Regions from separate parts of the Desulfofarcimen acetoxidans DSM 771 genome, predicted to be linked through region 1. Evidence: riboswitches for the same ligand, from Rfam matches in the RefSeq annotation. Region 1 holds a riboswitch; each other region holds the start of a gene.

Evidence for each region. A riboswitch is a leader RNA that binds a small molecule or an ion and turns the genes downstream of it on or off. The one in region 1 is predicted to bind cobalamin.
Region 2: linked by a shared signal. The riboswitch ahead of glpX (class II fructose-bisphosphatase) and the one ahead of DTOX_RS24285 (Ig-like domain-containing protein) in region 1 are both predicted to bind cobalamin.
Region 3: linked by a shared signal. The riboswitch ahead of DTOX_RS18135 (energy-coupling factor ABC transporter permease) and the one ahead of DTOX_RS24285 (Ig-like domain-containing protein) in region 1 are both predicted to bind cobalamin.

The regions. Positions count from the first base shown of each region.
Region 1 covers NC_013216.1:2,082,380-2,090,174, forward strand. The annotation lists gene DTOX_RS09625 (dockerin type I domain-containing protein) at 1-935, shown strand, start outside; cobalamin riboswitch at 1,102-1,295, shown strand; gene DTOX_RS24285 (Ig-like domain-containing protein) at 1,777-7,242, shown strand; gene DTOX_RS09660 (outer membrane protein assembly factor BamB family protein) at 7,351-7,795, shown strand, end outside.
Region 2 covers NC_013216.1:1,890,476-1,898,270, forward strand. The annotation lists gene DTOX_RS08745 (hypothetical protein) at 207-479, opposite strand; gene DTOX_RS08750 (KilA-N domain-containing protein) at 744-992, opposite strand; tRNA gene DTOX_RS08755 (tRNA-Arg) at 1,238-1,314, opposite strand; gene DTOX_RS08760 (lipase family protein) at 1,513-2,286, shown strand; gene DTOX_RS08765 (YaiI/YqxD family protein) at 2,555-3,007, shown strand; gene typA (translational GTPase TypA) at 3,067-4,893, shown strand; gene DTOX_RS22105 (ribbon-helix-helix protein, CopG family) at 5,408-5,557, opposite strand; cobalamin riboswitch at 5,679-5,866, shown strand; gene glpX (class II fructose-bisphosphatase) at 6,163-7,158, shown strand; gene DTOX_RS08780 (putative polysaccharide biosynthesis protein) at 7,227-7,795, opposite strand, start outside.
Region 3 covers NC_013216.1:3,899,650-3,907,444, forward strand. The annotation lists gene DTOX_RS18105 (sirohydrochlorin chelatase) at 104-481, opposite strand; tRNA gene DTOX_RS18110 (tRNA-Arg) at 636-710, opposite strand; gene DTOX_RS18115 (selenium metabolism-associated LysR family transcriptional regulator) at 893-1,795, shown strand; gene DTOX_RS18120 (energy-coupling factor ABC transporter ATP-binding protein) at 1,976-2,827, opposite strand; gene cbiQ (cobalt ECF transporter T component CbiQ) at 2,824-3,606, opposite strand; gene DTOX_RS18130 (energy-coupling factor ABC transporter substrate-binding protein) at 3,681-3,995, opposite strand; gene DTOX_RS18135 (energy-coupling factor ABC transporter permease) at 3,992-4,738, opposite strand; cobalamin riboswitch at 5,131-5,315, opposite strand; gene rimI (ribosomal protein S18-alanine N-acetyltransferase) at 5,378-5,827, opposite strand; gene tsaB (tRNA (adenosine(37)-N6)-threonylcarbamoyltransferase complex dimerization subunit type 1 TsaB) at 5,830-6,555, opposite strand; gene tsaE (tRNA (adenosine(37)-N6)-threonylcarbamoyltransferase complex ATPase subunit type 1 TsaE) at 6,536-7,015, opposite strand; gene DTOX_RS18155 (response regulator) at 7,314-7,721, opposite strand.

The DNA.
Region 1 (7,795 bases):
CCTTTGTCCTTGACGGGAACAATCTTTACTTTGGTCTCTGGAATCCTCCGGGCACCGGCAAGTACTATAAGGTGGATCTCAGCAGCAACACTGTGACTACCTTCACCCCCTCCGTCAGCGGCGAAGGGTTCTACTGGGCCGGTGTTGCTATCATCAACGACTACCTTGTCTTCGGCGGGGATAAGTCCAAGGTGTATGTGGTGGATAAGAACACAATGAGTCTTCTTAGTTCCGGTTCCATAAAGGACATTGAGTCAAATGCGGCGGAAATTCGCTCGTCCATTTGCTACAACAGCTCGAATAGTGAAATCTACTTCACCGACAAGGGTGGCTTCTTGTGGTGTTATGGTATTGATAATAGTGGAAGTTTAACCTATCGGTGGCACGCCGGCATTGGCTATTCCACTTCCACTCCGGTTTATGATAACGGCAAAATCTATGTAGGCCGGGGCAACTTTAGTGATGGGAAAATATACTGTTATAATGAAAACGGAAGCAAGCTGTGGGAATACTCGACGGACGGCGGTGTCCAGTCTTCACCTGTAATTTACTGTAAAGGTGGCAACACCTATATTTATTACACCACCAACAGCGCGTCCGGCAAAGGCTATTGCCTCAAGGATGATGGCAGCAGCCGCACCGTTGTCTGGATTGTGCCTTCCTCTGGGGGGACCTATACCGTGCAGGGCATGGCAGCCTCGGGGAACTATGTGGTCTTCGGCAATGATTACGGGCAAATTTTTATGATTCGTTCCAATTCCGATTCCGGCTATGATTTGAACAGTGATGGAAGTGTGAATGTGCAGGATATTATTCTGGTGGGCCAGCATTTTGGCGAGAGCGGTACCCCGGGCTGGAGCAATTTTGATATTAACCGGGACGGCAAAGTGGACGTGTTGGATATGATCGCAATAGGCCAGTACTTTACTTTATAATAGAAGCGGAAAATATATGGCCTAGGGGTTATATTTTACCCGGTTTTCTAACTTAATCTTTTCTAAACCTTAAAAAGTATCGCTTTTTCTGGGCTTATGTTGTGAATATAAAAATTTTTAACAAAGAATAATGGACAACACAGTCAAATGATGTTAGTATATAATCAATTAAATAGTTTATCCAGGTGCTTCCGGTTATACCGGGAGTGAAAAGGGAACCGGGTGAAATTCCCGGACGGTCCGGCCACTGTAAATGGGGAGCTGCTTCCAAAATGCCACTGGGTCTTTGAGAAACCCGGGAAGGTTGGAGGTATGCTGTGAGCCATAAGTCAGGAGACCTGCCTGGGTATCAGGTGATTATTGCCTTCCGTGGAAAGGCTTCAGTGCTATGGGGTATTGTAAAGAGAGGTGTTGTGCCTTTTAGAAAGACCCGGCTTTTGCGGAAAAGCCGGGTCTTTCATATTTTACCCGGCTTTTTTTACTTGACCTTTGAAAAATTATGCTTTTGCTGGGTTTGTGAATGACTGTAAGTTTATATTGAAATTTTGAAGGGAGGTGATGTTTATACGAAATGCGAAAAAACACCCGTTTATTACAATCTAATTATTAAACCCTGCCGGTCAAGAGAATCAGAATGTAAAAAACGGATGTATTTAAATTATATCATGTTTTTACTGTTAGCATCAATAGTGGGCTTGGAGTGATTGTCGTTTGAACTGAATAGCAGTACTAAGTTTGTTATACCACTGGCAAGGATTCATTGCGGTGAAAGCGGGGAGGGAACAGGCGCTGCGAAGCGCTTTTACCTTTCCCCGAGTTGACTTAAGGAGGCACTAGCGGCATGAATAATCTATTCATACCAATGTATAAAATCCTAGTGAGGGTTCTGCTCATTATCGTTGTGGCATCAGGCTTTCTATTTAACTCTCTTGACCTGCAGGGAACGAAAGTCGAAGCGTCAACAAGCGGTGCAACTACATTGAGTATTGAGCCGGTGACAAAGAATGTCAGCGCCGGTGACACCTTCACCCTGAATGTGTTGGTTGCCCCGGCTACAGCAATAGCCGGGGCGCAATTCAACTTGAGCTACGACCCGGCAGTGCTGCAAATTAACTCAGTAACCGAGGGTGGATTGCTCAAGCAGAACGGCAATACTTCCTTCTTTCTGCCTGGCGACATTGATAATACCGAAGGGTTGCTTAAGAATGTTGCCGGAGCTATCACTACCTCCGGCGGCGAAGTGAGCGAGGAGGGAGTCTTGGCCACCGTTACTTTTACAGCTAAGGCCTCCGGTACATCCACCCTCACTCTGAGCAATGTCATAGCCGGCAGTAAGGTGGGTCAGTCCGTACCGGTACAGGTTATTGGCGGCAGCGTCACTGTACAGGGAGGAACAAGCAGCGAATCGGTTAGCGGAGTCAGCTTGGATCAAACCAGCTGCAGCCTGACCGTGGGAGAAACCGGCCAGCTAACCGCCACTGTCCAGCCGGCAAATGCCAGCAACAAAAATGTTACCTGGACATCAGACAATGAAGCAGTGGCCACAGTAGACGCCACCGGCAAAGTAACGGCAGTATCCGCCGGCACGGCCAATATCACCGTGACCACGGCAGACGGGGGCTTCACCGCCACCTGCGCAGTCACTGTACAGGGAGGAACAAGCAGCGAATCGGTTAGCGGAGTCAGCCTGGACAAAACCAGCTGCAGCCTGACCGTGGGAGAAACCGGCCAGCTAACCGCCACTGTCCAGCCAGCTAACGCCAGCAACAAAGACGTTATCTGGAGTTCAGACAACGAAGCAGTGGCCACAGTAGACGCCACCGGCAAAGTAACGGCAGTATCCGCCGGCACGGCCAATATCACCGTGACCACGGCAGACGGGGGCTTCACCGCCACCTGCGCAGTTACAATTACAACCGGCAGTGCCACTATAGTGGGCATCGACCCGGCGACGAAGACTGTCAGTGCCGGTGACACCTTTGACCTGGATGTTCTGATTACCCCGGCCACAGCGATAGCCGGAGCGCAGTTCAATCTGAGTTACGACCCGGCAGTGCTGCAGGTTAACTCAGTAACCGAAGGCGGATTGCTCAAACAAAACGGCAACACTTCCTTCTTCCTGACCGGCGTCATTGATAATAACAGCGGGCTGCTCAATAATGTTGCCGGAGCTATTACTACTTCCGGCGGAGAAGTGAGCGGAGCGGGATCTCTGGCTGTCATCTCATTTACGGCCAAGGCCACAGGTACGTCCACCCTTACTTTGAGCAATGTCATAGCCGCCAATAAAGCGGCCCAAGCCGTACCGGTACAGGTTAACGGCGGCAGCGTCACTGTACAGGGAGGAACAAGCAGCGAATCGGTTAGCGGAGTCAGCCTGGACAAAACCAGCTACAGCCTGACCGTGGGAGAAACCGGCCAGCTAACCGCCACTGTAGCACCGGCAAATGCCAGCAACAAAAATGTCACCTGGACATCAGACAATGAAGCAGTGGCCACAGTAGACGCCACCGGCAAAGTAACGGCAGTATCCGCCGGCACGGCCGATATCACCGTGACCACGGCAGACGGGGGCTTCACCGCCACCTGCGCAGTCACAATTGCAACCGGCAGCGTCACTATAGTGGGCATCGACCCGGCGACGAAGACTGTCAGTGCCGGTGACACCTTCAACCTGGATGTTCTGATTACCCCGGCCACAGCGATAGCCGGAGCGCAGTTCAATCTGAGTTACGACCCGGCAGTGCTGCAGGTTAACTCAGTAACCGAAGGCGGATTGCTTAAACAAAACGGCAACACTTCCTTCTTCCTGACCGGCGTTATTGATAATAACAGCGGGCTGCTCAATAATGTTGCCGGAGCCATTACTACTCCCGGCGGAGAAGTGAGCGGAGAGGGATCTTTGGCTGTCATCTCATTTACGGCCAAGGCCACAGGTACGTCCACCCTTGCTTTGAGCAATGTCATAGCCGCCAATAAAGCGGCCCAAGCCGTACCGGTACAGGTTAACGGCGGCAGCGTCACCGTACAGGGAGGAACAAGCAGCGAACCGGTCAGCGGAGTCAGCCTGGATCAAACCAGCTACAGCCTGACCGTGGGAGAAACCGGCCAGCTAACCGCTACTGTAGCACCGGCAAATGCCAGCAACAAAAATGTTACCTGGACATCAGACAATGAAGCAGTGGCCACAGTAGACGCCACCGGCAAAGTAACGGCAGTATCCGCCGGCACGGCCAATATCACCGTGACCACGGCAGACGGGGGCCTCACCGCCACCTGCGCAGTCACCGTACAGGGAGGAACAAGCAGCGAATCGGTCAGCGGAGTCAGCTTGGATCAAACCAGCTGCAGCCTGACTGTGGGAGAAACCGGCCAGCTAACCGCCACTGTAGCACCGGCAAATGCCAGCAACAAAAATGTCACCTGGACATCAGACAATGAAGCAGTGGCCACAGTAGACGCCACCGGCAAAGTAACGGCAGTATCCGCCGGCACGGCCAATATCACCGTGACCACGGCAGACGGGGGCTTCACCGCCACCTGCGCAGTCACAATTGCAATCGGCAGCGTCACTATAGTGGGCATCGACCCGGCGACGAAGACTGTCAGTGCCGGTGACACCTTTGACCTGGATGTTCTGATTACCCCGGCCACAGCGATAGCCGGAGCGCAGTTCAATCTGAGTTACGACCCGGCAGTGCTGCAGGTTAACTCAGTAACCGAAGGCGGATTGCTTAAACAAAACGGCAACACTTCCTTCTTCCTGACCGGCGTTATTGATAATAACAGCGGGCTGCTCAATAATGTTGCCGGAGCCATTACTACTCCCGGCGGAGAAGTGAGCGGAGAGGGATCTTTGGCTGTCATCTCATTTACGGCCAAGGCCACAGGTACGTCCACCCTTGCTTTGAGCAATGTCATAGCCGCCAATAAAGCGGCCCAAGCCGTACCGGTACAGGTTAACGGCGGCAGCGTCACCGTACAGGGAGGAACAAGCAGCGAACCGGTCAGCGGAGTCAGCCTGGATCAAACCAGCTACAGCCTGGCCGTGGGAGAAACCGGCCAGCTAACCGCTACTGTAGCACCGGCAAATGCCAGCAACAAAAATGTTACCTGGACATCAGACAATGAAGCAGTGGCCACAGTAGACGCCACCGGCAAAGTAACGGCAGTATCCGCCGGCACGGCCAATATCACCGTGACCACGGCAGACGGGGGCCTCACCGCCACCTGCGCAGTCACCGTACAGGGAGGAACAAGCAGCGAATCGGTTAGCGGAGTCAGCTTGGATCAAGCCAGCTGCAGCCTGACTGTGGGAGAAACCGGCCAGCTAACCGCCACTGTAGCACCGGCAAATGCCAGCAACAAAAATGTTACCTGGACATCAGACAATGAAGCAGTGGCCACAGTAGACGCCACCGGCAAAGTAACGGCAGTATCCGCCGGCACGGCCAATATCACCGTGACCACGGCAGACGGGGGCTTTACCGCCACCTGCGCAGTCACTGTGCAGGAAGGAACAAGCAGCAAGCCGGTTACCGGAGTCAGTCTGGATAAAACCAGCGACAGCCTGACTGTGGGAGGAACCGCTCAGCTAACTGCCGCTGTCCAGCCGGCTGACGCCAGCAATAAAGACGTCACCTGGAGTTCAGACAATGAAGCAGTAGCCACAGTAGACGCCACCGGCAAAGTGACGGCAGTATCCGTTGGTACGGCCAATATTACCGTGACCACGGCAGACGGGGGCTTTACCGACACCTGTGTAATTACTGTGCCGCAAGTTGTTAATCTTGATCCGGATTCCAACAGTATTGCTGTTACTAACAATCCTATGGAAGTCAATGTTCCTAAAGATGTGGCTAATCCTCAGATAACATTAACACCGTCTTCTGGCGGCAGCTTTACCATGCCGCAGGTTAAAGTTAAGGCCGATACCTCTCTGGGAACAGTATCAGTGGGAATTTCCGCGGGAACGCAAATCACTGGTCCGGCAGACTGGAACGGAATCATAGCGCTTCCCCAAGTGTTGCTTAATAATGCTGTTACAGTTACTCCAACCAGCGGTAAAACTGCTACAGTTGAAGCAGTGGTTGAAATTGGTGCAAGTAATGATGTTGCGCTGACCTTTGATCATGCTGTAAGAATGCTTATACCAGGCATGGCAGGCAAACAGGCCGGTTATGTCCGGGGGGGCGTCTTCCAGAAAATAGAGACCCTTTGTGAGCAGGATAGTCAGGAATGGGCTGATAGTAACCTTCCAGCAGAAGGCGCAGGAAAAATAGATGTTAATGGAGACTTAGTAATTTGGACCAAGCACTTCACTAAATTCGTCACCTATACTGAAACCGCTGTTGGCGGTGGAGGCGGTGGCGGAGGCGGTGGAAGCAGTACAACTACACCCAGTGTTCAGACAAGTGAGGCAGCAGGCATTACAGAAAGCTCCGCTACCCTGAACGGCAGCATTACCTCCAGTGGCGGATCGGCCGTCACCTCATACGGTTTTGTTTGGGGTACCGATCAGAACAATCTGGACAAAAAAGTGCAGGTAGGAACAGACAATCACAGCGGGTCTTTTCAGACAAATCTCAGCGGATTGACAGCCGGGATCACTTATTACTTTAAGGCCTATGCGGTTAACTCCAAAGGTACGAAGCAAGGTGCAATAAAGCAGTTTACCGCTGCTGCGGCTGCTCAACAGCCTTCCGTTGAAGTTACGTCGCCGAATGGCACACCAAGCAATGTAAAGAGCTTCTCTGATGTTGCCAATAGCCACTGGGCATACAATGCTATTTCCCAGCTGAGTAAGAACGGCTTGGTCAATGGCTATCCTGATGGTACCTTCCGGCCCGACAGGGAGATGAGCAGAGCGGAGTTTGTTACCGTTTTGAGCAAGGCGCTGCAACTGCCGGATTATAAGCCGGCGGCATCTACCTTTGGTGATGTTGCGGCTTCCGATTGGTATGCCGGGGCGGTGGAAACTGTTGTTCATGCCGGTATTATCAGCGGTTATGGAAATGGCAGTTTTGGACCGAACGATTCGGTTACCAGAGAACAGGCATCAGTCATTCTGGTTAAAGCTTTGGGCAAAAACAATGAGGCTGCAGCCAAGATGCTTGATTCGACCGGATTTACCGATGATACGGCTATTTCCTCTTGGGCACGGGGCTTCGTGGTGGCAGCGGAAGAGCAAAATCTACTCAAAGGCTATCCGGACAGCACCTTCCGCCCGCAGCAAAATATGACTCGGGCAGAGATCTGCACCGTAATTAAAAATTTGCTTGATACGAAAAGCCAGAGTGAAAATTAGAATTGGCAATCTGGTCTTTAAAACTTGATTTATTGTAAACTTTCCATAGGGAGGAGAGAAGCTTTGCTCCTCTCTTCCCTGCTTTAATTTTCAGAAGGGATGATACTAATGCTGAGAGTCAAAATGAAGTTGACCGGGCTGCTCTTTTTTCTGATCATGGTCCTTATCCTACCGGCAGCCGGGTATGCAGCCGGCAGTGATTGGCCACAGTTCCATAACAGCGCGAACAGCGCAGGTTACTCTACTTCTGCCGCTCCGAATACCAATAATCTGCTTTGGGCAAGTGAGAATATCGGTGCCAGCATATCATCTTCTCCCGTCATTGCCGGGGGCAAAGTGTATGTATATGGTTGTCCGAGCTCTGACGGGTTTTCGGCAAGCAAATCATCAATTGTCTGCCTGGACGAGACCACCGGCGACAAAATCTGGGAAACAGCAATTGATAAGTCAAAATGGGGTTCCTGGTCCTCACCGGCCTATGATAACGGTAAGATATTCATTGGTTCAGGCAGCAAGGCTTTCTGTCTGGACGCCACCAGCGGCACTATCCTGT
Region 2 (7,795 bases), 190 kb from region 1:
CAACGATTTTAAAGAATATATCGAGATTTTCTCTCTTAAGGTATTTTTAGAAAACCAAAACAGTAATCGACTTCTTTCGACAAAAATGTGGGAAGTTTGGTCAAAAAAGAACCCATTTTATCCTTACTAAAGTTCTTGATTTCCATTTGCGCTAATCCTTATAATTCATTATGTACAGCATAAATAGGGATGAAGGTAAAACTCCTTCATGCAGCTATATCTGTTCTTGAAATCCTCAATGGCTTCCTGGTCATCGGAATTACCGGTTCCATCATAATCACCGTTTCGAGCTTTGTTTGCAATATCAATGAAGGCTCTGAAGATGCCCTTGTGCCTTTGCTTGAAATCAGGTCGTTAAACAACGGATCATATTTGTTTGCTCTTGCGTTGAAAATGATCCGCTTTATGATAAAGTCATTGGAATATGCCTTGCCCCCAAATTGAATATTGATTCCATTCCTGATCAAAACAGATTCCATATGAAGCAACCTCATAAAGACTTATTATCGCAATTATATCACTAAACCCGATATTTTCCAAGTTGTGCTGAATACGCCGCAAGAACCATCGTCACATAAAATGTCTACAGAAATCAGAGTATCCGAAAATGACTGTATCCAATTCACTGTAGGCATTCCAAGAAAAGATGCTCTTGTTTTTCTTCATAAATATATTTATTTTACTTGTACTTAACTCTTAATTACAGGTCTATAGATTCCCATAATACAAGGAAATCGAATTCTTTAATCACTATTATCGTAAGCTAGGAACTTTTTAACAACATCCAGCCCGAAGGCCGGATTAATCCAAATGTTGAACTCACAGGAGATATCTGGATGAGCAAAAGTACCGCCGTTTTTTCTTGCTTTGATGTAATCCCTATCGCACCGGTATTGGCAATCCAATGCTTGAACGTGTTTCCCAATCATAATTTTACCGACTGATGAACGGTGAAATCTGGGTATGTCATTTACATTTAGCTGCTCCGGCATCCAATAGCTTCTGCTCTATTTTCTTCCTTAGTCCTTGTAAACGTTATTATTTGTGGGTTTAGTAACTGCTGTATTTTTCTTAGTAGGCCAAAACCTACTGCGATTCATGTTATAAATTTTATTTTCAAGGATTAATTTTATAATTTTTAAAATTTTAAGGGTTAAACTTATGCAAATTGACCATTTTAGGCATAAAAAAAGACAAACCCACTTTTAACTAAGGTTAAAAAATAGGTTTGTCTACTTGGCGTGCCTGAAGGGAGTCGAACCCCTAACCTTTAGATCCGTAGTCTAACGCTCTATCCAATTGAGCTACAGGCACTTAAACGATAATATTAGTATAGCAAATTTAAAGATGCTTGGCAAGCTTTATTCTGCTCTGGAAAATTATGCTTACAATAGATTTGTGGATAAGCCATTATATGATGAAGTACAAATTTATATTGCATGATCAATGTCAGTTCTGCAGAATATCACTTTTAAATTTAACTGCATAATTTGTAGAAAACAAATTAGGCAGGTGTTTACTATTACCCGCATAATTTTTGTTCACGGTATTGGTTTGGACACCGGGGAAGATTACTGGAAGCCCTGGTCTGCTGCATTAGCTGAAAGCTTGAAGTGCATTGAGCTTAATGTTGCAGAGAGCAGCTTTGACGGGGTTTATTATGCCGATATATATGCTGCAGTTAATTTGATTGATATATCCCATAAATTGCAGAAAGAAAGATTCATTTTGCAGGTAAAAAATAATGCTCGGGAAGATATGTACAGGCAAACACCCTTTCACCAGCGTGGTCAGATAGAGGATGTATTGGATAATGGCAGTAAGCTTTTTGGCCAAATGTACCATTATTTTCACGATGATCAAGTATATGAATGCATTAATAAGCGTTTATATGATAAATTGGCCTCAGTTGAGGATAAGGTGCACCTGATCGGCTACAGTTTGGGATCTTTAATAAGCTTTTGTTCTCTGCAGCAGAGACGGGAATTAACCGGTAAAGTGAAAAACTTTATAATGGTGGGTTGCCCACTGTTCTGGTTGCGGCATGGTATGAAATTAAGAGCTGATTTGCATGTAAAACCTACCTTAAATCACTTCACAAATGTGGCCGGCATTTTGGATATTGCCTATCCACAAATAGTGCCTCGTTATGTGGAGGGATTAGATGAGCAGGTTAAAGTAACAGTAAACAGATATAACCCGGTTAAGGGACACAGTGCTTATTTTGATGTTAAAACATCACTGAATGCAATTGCTGAAATTATAAAAAAATACTATCACGAATAAGCGGGGTTATGCCTTGTTTTTTAATACTTTAGGAAACTCTCATGAGCCTCAAATCACAGAATAGAATTAAAAGATTTTCGTAAAAAATTATGCTTATGATGGATCTGAGGATAAGTTGAGGTCAATATTGCATAATTCTCAACGGGCACGAGTGCCTATGGCTGCAAGAAAGTTGCTTAAAACGACTTTCTTGCTTATCACTGTCTCAAATAATATAGTATAGTATGTATAATCAGATAAAATTAAACAAGATAACCGGAGGAACGATATGAGCAGAAAAATAATTGTGGATGCAGACGCTGTGCCTAGAAAGGTTCTTCATATATGCCGGCAGGCAGCAGATGAATTCTCTATACCGCTATGGACGGTAGCAAGTTTTAATCATTGCATAGATTCGCACAGGCATGTAGTGGTGGGCAACGCTTCGCAGGAAGCGGATATTTATCTGATGAATATGACTGTCAAAGATGATATAGTGGTAACTCAGGACTGGGGATTAGCCGCTATGGTGCTGGGTAAAGGTGCTGCCGCTCTTTCGCCGTATGGCCGGATATACCAGACATCTACAATAGAGTTTCTCTTAGAAGAAAGAGAGATTAAGGCCAGATTCAGGCGGGGTGGCGGGAAAACTAAAGGCCCGCACAAAAGAACCACGGAAGATGACAATAAATTTAAGCAAAGTTTGCTGATTCTCCTTAAGGCAAAAGAAAGTAAATTATAATTGTATAAAACATAGAAACCTGTTATAATATTTAATGTTTGTATAGGAGGAATTGAGTAATGATTAAACAGGAGAACTTAAGAAATATTGCTATAATTGCTCACGTCGATCATGGGAAAACCACACTGGTTGACAGTATGTTAAAGCAATCCGGTATTTTTCGGGATAACCAGCATGTGGCTGAACGGATCATGGATTCCAACGATCTGGAAAAGGAACGGGGAATAACCATACTGGCCAAAAATACTTCTGTTCGTTATGATGAGACCAAGATAAATATAGTCGATACTCCCGGTCACTCGGATTTCGGGGGGGAAGTTGAGCGCGTCTTGAAAATGGTAGACGGTGTGCTGCTTTTAGTGGATGCTTTTGAAGGACCAATGCCGCAGACCAAGTTTGTCCTGCGCAAAGCACTGGAACTTAAACTTATGCCAATAGTAGTAATAAATAAGATTGATCGCCCGGATGCCAGGATATATGAAGTGGAAGATGAAATTTTAGGACTGTTTATTGATTTAGGCGCCAGCGAAGAACAGCTTGAATATCCGGTAATCTATACCTCAGCCAGAGCAGGTACGGCCTCTCTTGATTCAGAACAGTCCGGCACCGACCTGAGGCCTTTGTTTGGAGCTATATTGGAGCATGTTAAGGCACCGCAGGGTGAAGCAGAGTCTCCGCTGCAGTTATTGGTCAATAACACCGATTATGACTCTTATCAGGGACGCATGGCTGTTGGCAGAATCAGCAGAGGTAAAATGAACAGTGGACAGCAGGTAGCTTTGATAAATCATGATGGTAAAATTACGGCAGCTAAAATAGGCAGGTTATACGTTTATGAGGGCCTGGAGAGGGTAGAGGCTCTGGAAGCAGGTTGCGGTGAAATAGTGACCTTTGCCGGTTTAGCGGAGGTTAATATCGGTGATACAGTGGCCTGTAAGGATAACCCGCAGCAATTGCCGCCAATTACTGTCGACGAACCTACAATAAAAATGAACTTTATAGTTAATGACAGTCCTTTTGCGGGTCAGGAGGGAAAACACCTGACTTCACGGGAAATTCGCGCCCGCCTGTTTAAAGAAATCGAGAAAAATGTGAGTATGAGAGTGGAAGAGACGGCAGACACCGATGTCTTTGTAGTGAGCGGCAGAGGCGAACTTCACCTGTCTATATTAATAGAAAATATGCGGCGTGAAGCTTATGAATTGCAGGTATCCAAACCCGAGGTAATCTATAAAAGAGAAGCAGGACAGCTTTTAGAACCCATGGAACTGTTGGTTATTGATATTCCAGAAGATAAGATGGGCCCGGTAATGGAGATGCTGGGTGTACGCAAAGGTGAAATGATCAATATGATCAGCCAGAGCGGGGGACAGCTTCGCTTGGAATTCAATGTTCCGGCTCGGGGTTTGATTGGTTTTCGTTCTCATCTACTAACAGAAACCCGCGGTCATGCGGTGATGAATCACACCTTTAACGGTTACGAGCCTTTTAAGGGGGAAATGCAAAGCCGCTATCAGGGAGTTTTGGTGGCGCTGGAAACAGGAGAGGCTACAACCTATGGTCTTTATTCGGCACAAGAAAGAGGCACACTGTTTATTACACCGGGCACAAAAGTATATGAGGGCATGATCGTTGGTGAGAACAGCCGTGAACAGGATCTGGAAGTGAATGTATGTAAAAAGAAGCATTTGACCAATATGAGATCCAGTACAGCTGAAAACGCATTAAGATTGGAAGAACCCAGGCACTTTAGTTTAGAGGAAGCGCTTGAGTATTTAGATGATAATGAGTTGCTGGAAATTACGCCTTTGAGCCTGAGACTGCGCAAAAAAATATTGGACAAAGACAACCGTTACAAGGCCAATAAAAATTCTAAACCGGCATGATATGAAGGAACCGCATATCTGCCGGTTTTTTTTAGGGAAATTATAGTTGAAATGAATCCATGGATAAGTTAAGGTTAGTACTGCATAATTTTCAATGAGCATGAGTTCCTGTGACTGCAAGAAAGTCGCCTTAAGGCGGCTTTCTTGAGATGAGAGGGTTTGTGAAATTTTCGACTTTATATAATACAATTAACATTAATTTTACGTCCGTATAAGGTTAGCTAATTGCTTTTTAACATAAATCTGCTATTATATAAGTAAGAGTTGAATAATTAATGATTAGTGAATGGAGGTGTTATTTAGATGACCAGGGAATTAATTGAACGGATTTTGAGAGATGTCGGTTTGGAAAGCTTGGATGAGATTGAAACTGAAGAAGAAGACATGGAATGGTAAGACAGGAACTAAACTGGGGGGTGATTGTTATGGATATGCAAAGCTCTGTTAAGTAGGTCGGCACCACTGACAAAAGTGTGTGCCGGCCTTTACTTTTTACTCTAGGAAATTATGCCTATTAAGCATCCTTTTCACTTAAGTAATTAGTTAGTGCTTCCCGGATTATGGCTGTCAATTGTTTTCCACTCTTTTCTCGGTAATTATCTAATTTAATTTTTAATTCCGGATCAATTCTTACGGTCAACCGTGCATATTTATCTTTAACCATTATTAAACACCTCCTAAAATATGATATTAGTGGAATGATGTGGTTGTGATTAATAAATTATAAATTTTTTGTATTGACATCTTTTTTATATGGTGATAAACTATTTATACATAAAAAACTAAATAATGATTATCTGTCAGGTACCTTTAACAAGGATAATAGGGAAACAGGTGTGAGTCCTGTACGGTCCCGCCACTGTAAATGGTGAATTTGTTTTCGAAAAGCCACTGTAGGTATAAAAACTTATGGGAAGGCGGAAACAAATGATGAGCCATAAGTCAGGAGACCTGCCTGTCATTTTATACATAATTGGCCTTTCGGTGTAGAAGGTAATGTAGGTAACAATGTTATTGATACATTACTCTAGTCAAGCGGCTGGGGTTTTATAATTTATAAACCTAATTTTTCTAAAAATTTTACCCATCCTGTCTTTTTTTAGATTTCCCGGTATATATTTAAATACCGGGATTTTTTTTTGCTATTTATAAGTAACTTTTTTATTAACTTAAACCTTACCAAAGTCTATATCATGTTATAATAAAGTTAGTATAAATCTTCCTTTCAAAGATATAGTATAACTTAACAATATCAGGAGTGTGGTAAAATTGGAACGTGAATTAACTTTAGAACTGGTTAGGGTGACGGAAGCTGCCGCTCTGGCTTCAGCCCACTGGATGGGAAGGGGTAAAAAAATGGAGGCTGATGAAGCCGCTACCAATGCTATGCGAGATATGTTTGACTCGGTAGCCATGTGCGGTACGGTAGTTATCGGAGAGGGAGAGATGGATGAGGCTCCTATGCTCTATATCGGAGAAAAAGTTGGCTGTGCATGTTCCCCGAAGGTAGATGTAGCGGTTGATCCTCTGGAAGGTACCAATATACTGGCTAAAGGCCATCAGAATGCCATGAGCGTAATTGCTATTGCTGATCATGGCAATCTTCTGCATGCACCGGATATGTACATGCAGAAGCTGGCTGTGGGACCCAGGGCTGCCGGAAAGGTTCATATTGATGATCCTATAGAGAGAACCTTGGAAATAGTGGCAAAAGCTAATAATAAACGGATAAGTGACTGTACCGTTATGATCTTGGAGCGCCCCCGCCATGAGAAATTAATCGAAGCGGTACGCTGTGCCGGAGCCAGGGTAAGATTAATTGGAGATGGTGACGTGGCGGCAGCTATTAACGTTGCTTTTGATTTTACCGGTATAGATATTTGTGTTGGCAGCGGTGGTGCCCCGGAAGGGGTTATTGCCGCGGCTGCGCTGAAATCTCTGGGTGGAGAAATGCAGGGACGTTTACTTCCTGAAAGTGAAGAAGAATATAACCGGTGTTTAAAAATGGGTTTAAGCGATCCGGTGAAAATACTGTATATGGATGATTTGGTTAAGGGTGACGATGCTATATTTGCCGCTACCGGTGTAACTGACGGTGAACTGTTAAAAGGCGTTCGTTTTTTAGGCGGGGATCGGGCTGAAACTACCTCTCTCGTGACCAGAGCTAAAACAGGTACTGTTAGAACTATAAAAGCTATTCATTATTTGCCGAATAAGCCTAATCTGGCACATGAGTGTTTTACTAATAGTTATATAATTAGATAGGGTTAAAATATCAAATTTGATTTGTAGAAAAAAGAGAGCAGATTCCGATTCGGTATCTGCTCTCTTTCTTAGGCTTTGTTGAAAATCCTGGCCGTTTTGGCCGCTAAGTGGCCTAATTTAGGTATTCTCCCCAGTTCCTCGGCGGTTAGAATACCACCTAGTATTACCGTTAAAGCATAGATAGCTGCTCCGATAATAATACCTGTGATTGTGGCCATTCCGTTGCTTTGGGTGTATGTAATTACTAGATGATAAGACTCCCACACGCAGGCTGCCATTAATAAAGTGGCCAGACCGGGTTTAACAATAGTTGCTTTAAATTTAAAATTAAAGCCGACATACTTGGCAATAGTAGCAATATTGAGAGTTGATGATATAACAAACATTATTACCTGGGATATTGCTGCTGCTCTGATTCCTAATGGACTTGGGGTGAGGTAATAAGTAAAACCAATTTTAAAGATTATCCCAACTAATAAATTTCTGACCGGAATAGATATTTTGCCTATTCCTTGGAGCACTCCGGTAGTTACCAGGTGTATTGACCAGAATACGATGCTGAAAGCTACATAAGCAAGGGGAACGCCCGCCGGCTCATTGTTAAATATAAAAAGGGTCAGGTGAGGGGCCAGCACGA
Region 3 (7,795 bases), 1.8 Mb from region 1:
TCAGTTATTATACCTCACCTGAATCCAGCAGTCAACGAAATGAGTAATCCTTAAGGCATAAAAGTTTCCGACACTTTCCGGAAACTTTTTAGTCAAATAGTTATTACAGAACTTCAGTAACCCTATCAGCCATTAGTTTTGCTAAAACCGGATCGGCTCCGATAATACGGGCAAAGACAATCTCAACATTTGGATATTTCTTCTTGGCTTCTTCAATTTCTTCCGGTATGTCGTAACGTATGTGCATTCCATTTGTAATAAACAATGGTGCTATAATAATCTTTTCAACACCTTGGGCCATAACCTTATCAATAGCTTCCCCCAGATTCTGACGACCAGATTTAGGATTCATATAGGCTACTTCAAAAATGTCCTGCTGCAAAACATCCTTTACCTGTTGAGCAATTTCTATAATTATATCATTAGCTTCTCCCACAACAGCCCTGCTGCCGTGCCCGAGCATTACAACAGCCTTTTTCATTCTTAATAATACCTCCCGTAAACATTAAAAATATCCTCCGGAAATTATACAGCAATTTTCACAATATTTCAACAGATTATTTGAAATACTAATAAGTTATCTTGTCATAAAAAAACAAATGCCAACCTAACTGCAAGGTTTGGCCGGCTTTCAGTGGTGCGCCTAGCAGGAATCGAACCTGCGCTTCCGGCTCCGGAGGCCGGCGCTCTATCCTCTGAGCTATAGGCGCATAATGCTTTTTAGGCATAAAAATATTATACCCAATTTCAGTTATCAATGCAAGCCAAAAATATTCTTGTATAAAATTACTTAACATACTTTATGATTATAACAAACAGTTATATAATATGACTAAATTAGGTTTTGATTATTCTGGGCTCTTCGTAAGCTCTATACTAAAGGGAGAAAACAATGAACTTTAATTTTCTGCAAACATTCGTTACTGTTATTGAATTCAATAGTATCTCTAAAGCAGCGAAAGCACTAAACATAACACAGCCGGCGGTTAGCAAACAAATAGCCTCTTTAGAAGATCATTTCGGAATAAAGCTATTAGAGCGTTTGGGTAGAAAAATGGTGCCTACCGAAGCAGGAAACAGGCTTAACCGGCATGCCAAAATAATACTAAATAGCCTGCAGCAAGCAGAAAAAGAAATTAATGAAATGATATCCGAAGTTAGAGGCAACTTAGTAATAGGGGCCAGTACCATACCCGGGCAATATATTTTACCTAAAATCATAGGCTTATTTAAAAAACAATACCCTCAGGTTAAAACAGTTCTGGAGATCTCCGACAGCGGCAAGGTCATCGAAAAATTACTGGAACACGAAATCCATCTAGGTGCAATAGGGACAAAGGTGCTGCACGATAAAATCGCTTCGATCAAGCTAAGTGATGATGAACTGGTTTTAATTACACCACTGGAACATCCCTTCGCAACCAGAAAAACAGTTAAGGCAGTGGAATTAGCAGGAGAACAAATGGTATGGCGGGAAAGTGATTCCGGCACCAGGCATGCAGTTGAGGAAAAACTCACGGCAAAGGGACTTAATGTCAACAATTTAATCATCACGGCAGAGTTTGGCAGCACTGAATCTATTATCGGAGCAGTGGAAGCAGGCATGGGTATTTCTTTTGTCTCTCACTGGGCAGTACCGGAAAATGAGTATAGGAGAAACATAGCTGTCCTAAGACTGGAGGATATTGTTTTGGACCGCAATCTTTATATTATTTATCCTAAGAGAAAATACTTCAACAGGACTGCTGAAACTTTCATCAACTTTCTTCACCAACTCGATAATAAGGGTTTTTAAAAAAAGCCCCACAATAAGTACATCTACCCTGGGCCCGCTTTTTCTTAACCATGATTTTCATCCCGCAGTGGGGACAGATTACATTTCTATTCGACCATAACTTAATAGGTATTACCATAATCATACCAATTAAAGACACAATCCAAAGCCATACTAAATACTTTATCTTAATCCCACTCCTTATACTGCCGCAGTTTTTTGTGCGGCAAGCAAAGCAAACAAGGCCTCTTTTGTGCGTGGCAACGGCTTATTCGACAAAATATACCCGCTTTTCTTCAGTTCCAAATACATATCAACGATAAAAGGTCTCTCCAATCCCGTATTGCAAACAAGATCTTCTTTTAAAAAAATCACTTCGGGAGGTCCTTCCCCAACGACTTGACCTTGCTCCATAACAATAATGTGATCGGCCCAGGTATAGGCTAAATCCACATCATGTGTAGACAGTACAACAGTTTTACCTTGCTGGTTCAATAAATCAAATATCTCCATAACCTGTAAAGATAGCTTGGGGTCCAACCAGGCTGTAGGTTCATCAAAAATTATCACTTGCGGTTCCATCGAAAGGATATCTGCTATGGATACACGCTTTTTTTGTCCATAGCTCAAAAAATGCGTTGGCCTGTCTTTTAAACCCGTAATTCCGGTTGCCTCCATTGCCGCATTAACCCTTTGAATTACTTGCTCTTTTGGCAATCCTAAATTAATCGGCCCAAAAGATATCTCTTGCCAAACACTGGCAGAAAACAACTGAGTGTCCGGATCCTGAAAAACTATTCCAACATTCTTACGCAATTCGGTTAACTGCTTGTGCTTATAGCAAACCGGCTGACCGTTAAACAAAATATTGCCCTTGTGCGGCTTTAATATACCGTTAAAGTGAAGAAAAAGAGTGGATTTACCCGCCCCATTGGAACCTAAAACAGCCACTTTTTTACCCTTCTCAACAGCTATATTAATCCCGTTCAAAGCACCGGTGCCATCCGGATATCTAAACTCAACCCCTTTGGCTTCCAAAATGTATTCTTTCAAAGCTGTCCACCTCCGGAGTATAATGACAGAGCTGCTATCCCCAGATCCAGCGCTGCAATAAAGAGCATATTTTTAATAGAAAATTCATAATAGTTATCCAGAACATTCAAACCACCCGTATAACAACGGGAAGATAGTGCCTGAAAAAGCATTTGTGAACGGTGAAAAGATTTAATAAAAAGTGTTGAGGCCAGTTCCCCCAGAGAAGAGAAAGAGACATTAACACCGGCATAACCCAGTCTGGAAGATTGCGACGTATATATTTTTTCTGCGGTTTCTGCCAGAACAAAAATAAAACGATAAATGAGTGTCATGAGTTCAATAAATAAAGCCGGCACTTTCATTTTTCGCAATACATATATTATGTCAATCATAGGAGTAGTCAAAGACAAAAAATACAGACAGCTAACCGCCCCCAGTGACTTAAATAAAAGAATTACAGCAGCAGCGACTCCTGCTGCTGTAATTCCCAGGTTAAACCCCCAAAAAGACAAACCCCAAAGATAGACCCCAGGTTCTCTGCTAACCGTAACGGCTATAGTCAACACACCTACCAGTAAAAATGAAACCGGAAGAGACATAAACCCGGCAAAAACCCGAAATGGGATTCCGGCATAACCTACAACCGCTGCAGACATAATCAATAAAACCGCCAGAGAAGTCAAAAGTGAAGAAGCAGCAAGGCAAATTATTAAAGTAACCATGGCAAAAGCACATTTTTCAGCCGGGTGAACTTTCCTCAGTTTATTAGAATAAGCATAGCTGTCAATAGAAAACATCCCTTTGTATTACTCCTTTTATATTACTCTAAGAAAATTAAGGTTATAAATTTAGTTCTTCAATTCCGCAACATTCAGCTCGTTATCTTTGAGTCCCTCTCTAACTCTTGCTGATGCTTTTTCTTTCCCTTCATATAACCAAAATAATAACCTATGAAACCGCTGCCAAGAGCTGCCTGAAGTGCAAATAACAAGCTTTGCATCTCTGCGCCGGGAGGCTCCCATAAAGAACTGTACCAGGGTTGATAATTATTATCAATCTGTCCGATCAATTCTTTCCCCTGATCATCTGCGCCTCTGAATTCAGGCGCATTATTCATCACTAGGGGGACAATCACCAGCGCCAAAACCAACAGCACCAGAACAGTGTTTTTTGCTGTTACACTCATGCCTTAACCTCCCTTGTCAGCGCGGATAATTCCTCCAATTCACTCTTACTGTGAACAGTCAGCACATTCATTACCAGTACTGTCAATAAACCTTCACTGATAGCCAGCGGCAACTGTGTAACTGCAAAAACAGCGGCAAATTTATACATAGAGGCTAATACACCTCCTGTTTCCGAAGGGAAAGCCAGTGCCAGTTGAAAAGAAGTAGTCAGGTATGTAGCCAAATCCCCCAGTGCGGCAGCCATAAATACACATATCCATAACGGGGTCCCAAATTTTTGCAAAAGCTTAAAGATGCCATAAGACACAAAAGGACCTGCCACAGCCATGGAGAAAGTATTGGCCCCCAGCGTGGTTAAACCTCCGTGAGCCAGAAGCAGTGCTTGAAAAAGCAACACAATGACACCCAGCACGCTCATAGCAAAAGGCCCAAACAAAATAGCTCCCAGCCCTACTCCCGTAGGATGAGAACAACTACCCGCAACCGACGGCAGTTTCAAAGCAGACAGAACAAAGGCAAAAGCCCCGGCTAAACCCAACAGCATCTTCAGTGACGGGCTATTAGACACCTTTTTCTGGATGGACCATAGACCTACAATTATAAACGGTAAAGTTATTACCGACCAGATAATACTCCATTTGACAGGCAAAAATCCTTCCATAATATGCATGGCGTATGCGTTATCAGGAAAAATAAAGTATGACCCCAGCATAGCTAAGAAAGCTGTTAAATACCCCTTCATCATATTCATACTGCAACCCCCAGATAATGCCAAATTTTGTCAAATACTACATAAAAAGCAATAAAAAAGCCGGTGTGCAGCCACCGGGAGTATGTTAAGCCGGTAAGGTAATGCGTTAAATCGCCAACCACTCCCTGAGAAGCGCTCAAAGTCAGCAATAGGCATGGTTCGGCTTTAGATCATCATGGACATCAAGTTCCTCTACAGGTTTTGATACCATTCCCTTTATTATTCCTTATTTTAAGTCCGTCTTCTCCAGACAGAACACCTATTCAAATATTAAATTGACTGGTTAAAACCAAAAAACCCTGTTACCGGAAAGGTGACAAGGCATACGAGGCACCCGCATACACAGGTACGATGGATTTCACCTCCCTATCTTTCGTAGATCAACGGCAAATTTAAAACGGGCAGGTTTCCTGGCTTAAGGTCATCACTCCCTCACGCCTTCCCAGACTCAAAAAAGAACCGGTGGCTTGTGTGAGTTTGCTACCTATCACAGTGGCGGGACCGCGTCAGCACTTCTGAACTTCCCTTAAGTTTTGCAATGCAAAACACCCGTTTACTATATGGAATTAATTTAACTACATGCTAACACATTTTTATGAATGTGTCTATGCCTATTTCTAAATCAAAATACTAAAACAGATCTTCCTTCCACATAATAAGGGCATCTTCTCCGGTATCCTCATAATATCCCTTGCGTATGCCGGATTCTTTAAAGCCAAGCAGGTTGTATAATTTCTTAGCCGGCTCATTAGTACTTCTTACCTCCAACGTCATTTTAGTAGCCCCCCTGAGCGCGGCCCTGATTAGCATCTGCTGCATCAAAGCATATCCTATTTTCCGTCCCCTATGTTCGGGGTGTACTGCTACATTAGTAATATGAGCCTCATCTAAAATTATCCACATGCCGGCATAGCCAACCACCTCATTTTTCAACAAGGCTACTATATAATAGGCAAAACTGTTTTGAGACAGTTCATAAACAAAAGATTGGTAGGACCAGGGCGTAATAAAACTGCTGTTCTCAATGGCTGTTACACTTGTCAGATGCGCAGCATTCATTTTCTCAAATTCTATATTCATGATTATACCTTATTTGCCTCCTGTTTTCGCAACCAGACCAGCTCGGCTTCAGATAAGCGGATATATTCCGGCAAGAGTTCAAAAGGATGCAAACCCAGCCCTTGTTGAAGCAACTTCCATCCCAACTGTGCGGCAACCGCACCCCTGGGAAAACTCAATGGCGCCGGCGCAAAAATTACCCGTTTACCCAGATAAGATAATATTTTCTCCTTATATACAGGTACGCCGTCTCCCAAAAACATTACAAAACCCGAATCAAAATTACTCTTTTGTAATATAGAAACCAGTTCTTCGATACTAACAGCCAGAGGACCAACCAAGCATTCCAGCGATAAAAAGTCGGTGTTGCTATAGACAGCTGTATATACTTCATTTTTCCTGGCATTTAATATCGGGCACAGCAAAGCGTTGTTTCCGGATAAACCGTTTGCCAAAACATCCAGAGTGGAAACACCCACTACCGGTATTTTCCAAACCTGAGCCAATGTTTTGGCAGTGGACAGACCAATACGCAAGCCTGTAAAAGATCCGGGACCTGAAGAAACGGCTATTCCCTCCAAACTCGCCGGAACTACACCCGCATCTTCCAGCACACCCTTAATCATAGGCAACAAGTTTACCGAGTGTGTTCGACCGTTATTAAGCAATCGCTCAGATAAAACCTTTTCACCGTCAACTATACCGACAGTCGCTACCGGAGTGGCTGCTTCAATTCCCAGTACCGGCACTATTCAACATCTCCTCTGCCAAACTACAATAGCGTTCTCCGTAAGGAACAAGCCTAATCTCCCGGTGCTCTATATGTTCCTCAGGAACAGACAACCATATATCCAATCTCTCCGGCGGAAGCAGTTCGTTTACCAGCTCCCCCCACTCCACAAGAGCAACTCCCTGTCCGTAAAAATACTCTTCATAGCCCAAATCGTTCATTTCCTCAGGCCCGCCCAGCCTGTACACATCAAAATGATAGAAGGGTTCACGTCCTATATATTCATTAATTAAAGTAAACGTAGGGCTGGTAACAGGCTCTTCAATACCCAATCCCCTGGCCACCCCGCGGGCAAAACAAGTTTTTCCGGCACCCAACCCACCATTCAAACACAAAACATCCCCGGCAATAAGCAACTTCCCTAAACTCTTGCCCACTGCTTCAGTCTCAGCAGGTGAAGTTGTAATAATTAATGGCATTTATTCACCCCAGGCACATTATTATAACAAATATTATAACACAAAAATTACCGAAGCATAATTCATAAAAAAAACCGACAGAATAATACACTCTCTCGCCAGGATATATTTCTATCTACTGTCCCCAAAAAATAAACGTCTTTCATCTAGAAAGGCGTAATTTAAAATCTGCTTATTTCCGAATAATATCTTAAGACCAGGTTTTTATCATTACCATATATTATATTACATAGTATTTTTGGCAAAATAAATTTGTATTATTTTTACTAGTCTAACATTAGCTTTTAATTCTCCAATATTAACCGCAGCGATACCCATTTTTAAGGGCATCACGAGATATATTCCAAACATATTGTTTGAGAAAATTTTTTATTTCTTCAATGTCAAAAGGCTTGGCAATACAAGTTAATGCCCCATTTTGCATTGCAGCTTCTACTGTATCCTCTGCACCATAGGCAGTCATCATCACTACTTCTGTATCAGGGGATATCTTTTTAATTATTTTAAGAGCCTCAAGACCACCCATAACGGGCATACGAACATCCATTAAAACCAGTTCAGGATGTACCAAACTAATCATATCCACAGCTTCTTTACCGTTTTGGGCAGTATAAACTTTGTGACCCTCTTCCTCAATAATTATGTTCAATAAATACCTTACACCTGGCTGGTCATCAACAACCAACACCTTTAAATAATTCAACATTATTCAACCACCTCCGACAAAACATGACACCAGCTAACAAAAAAGTATAAAGATTACATTGCATAATTATAGAT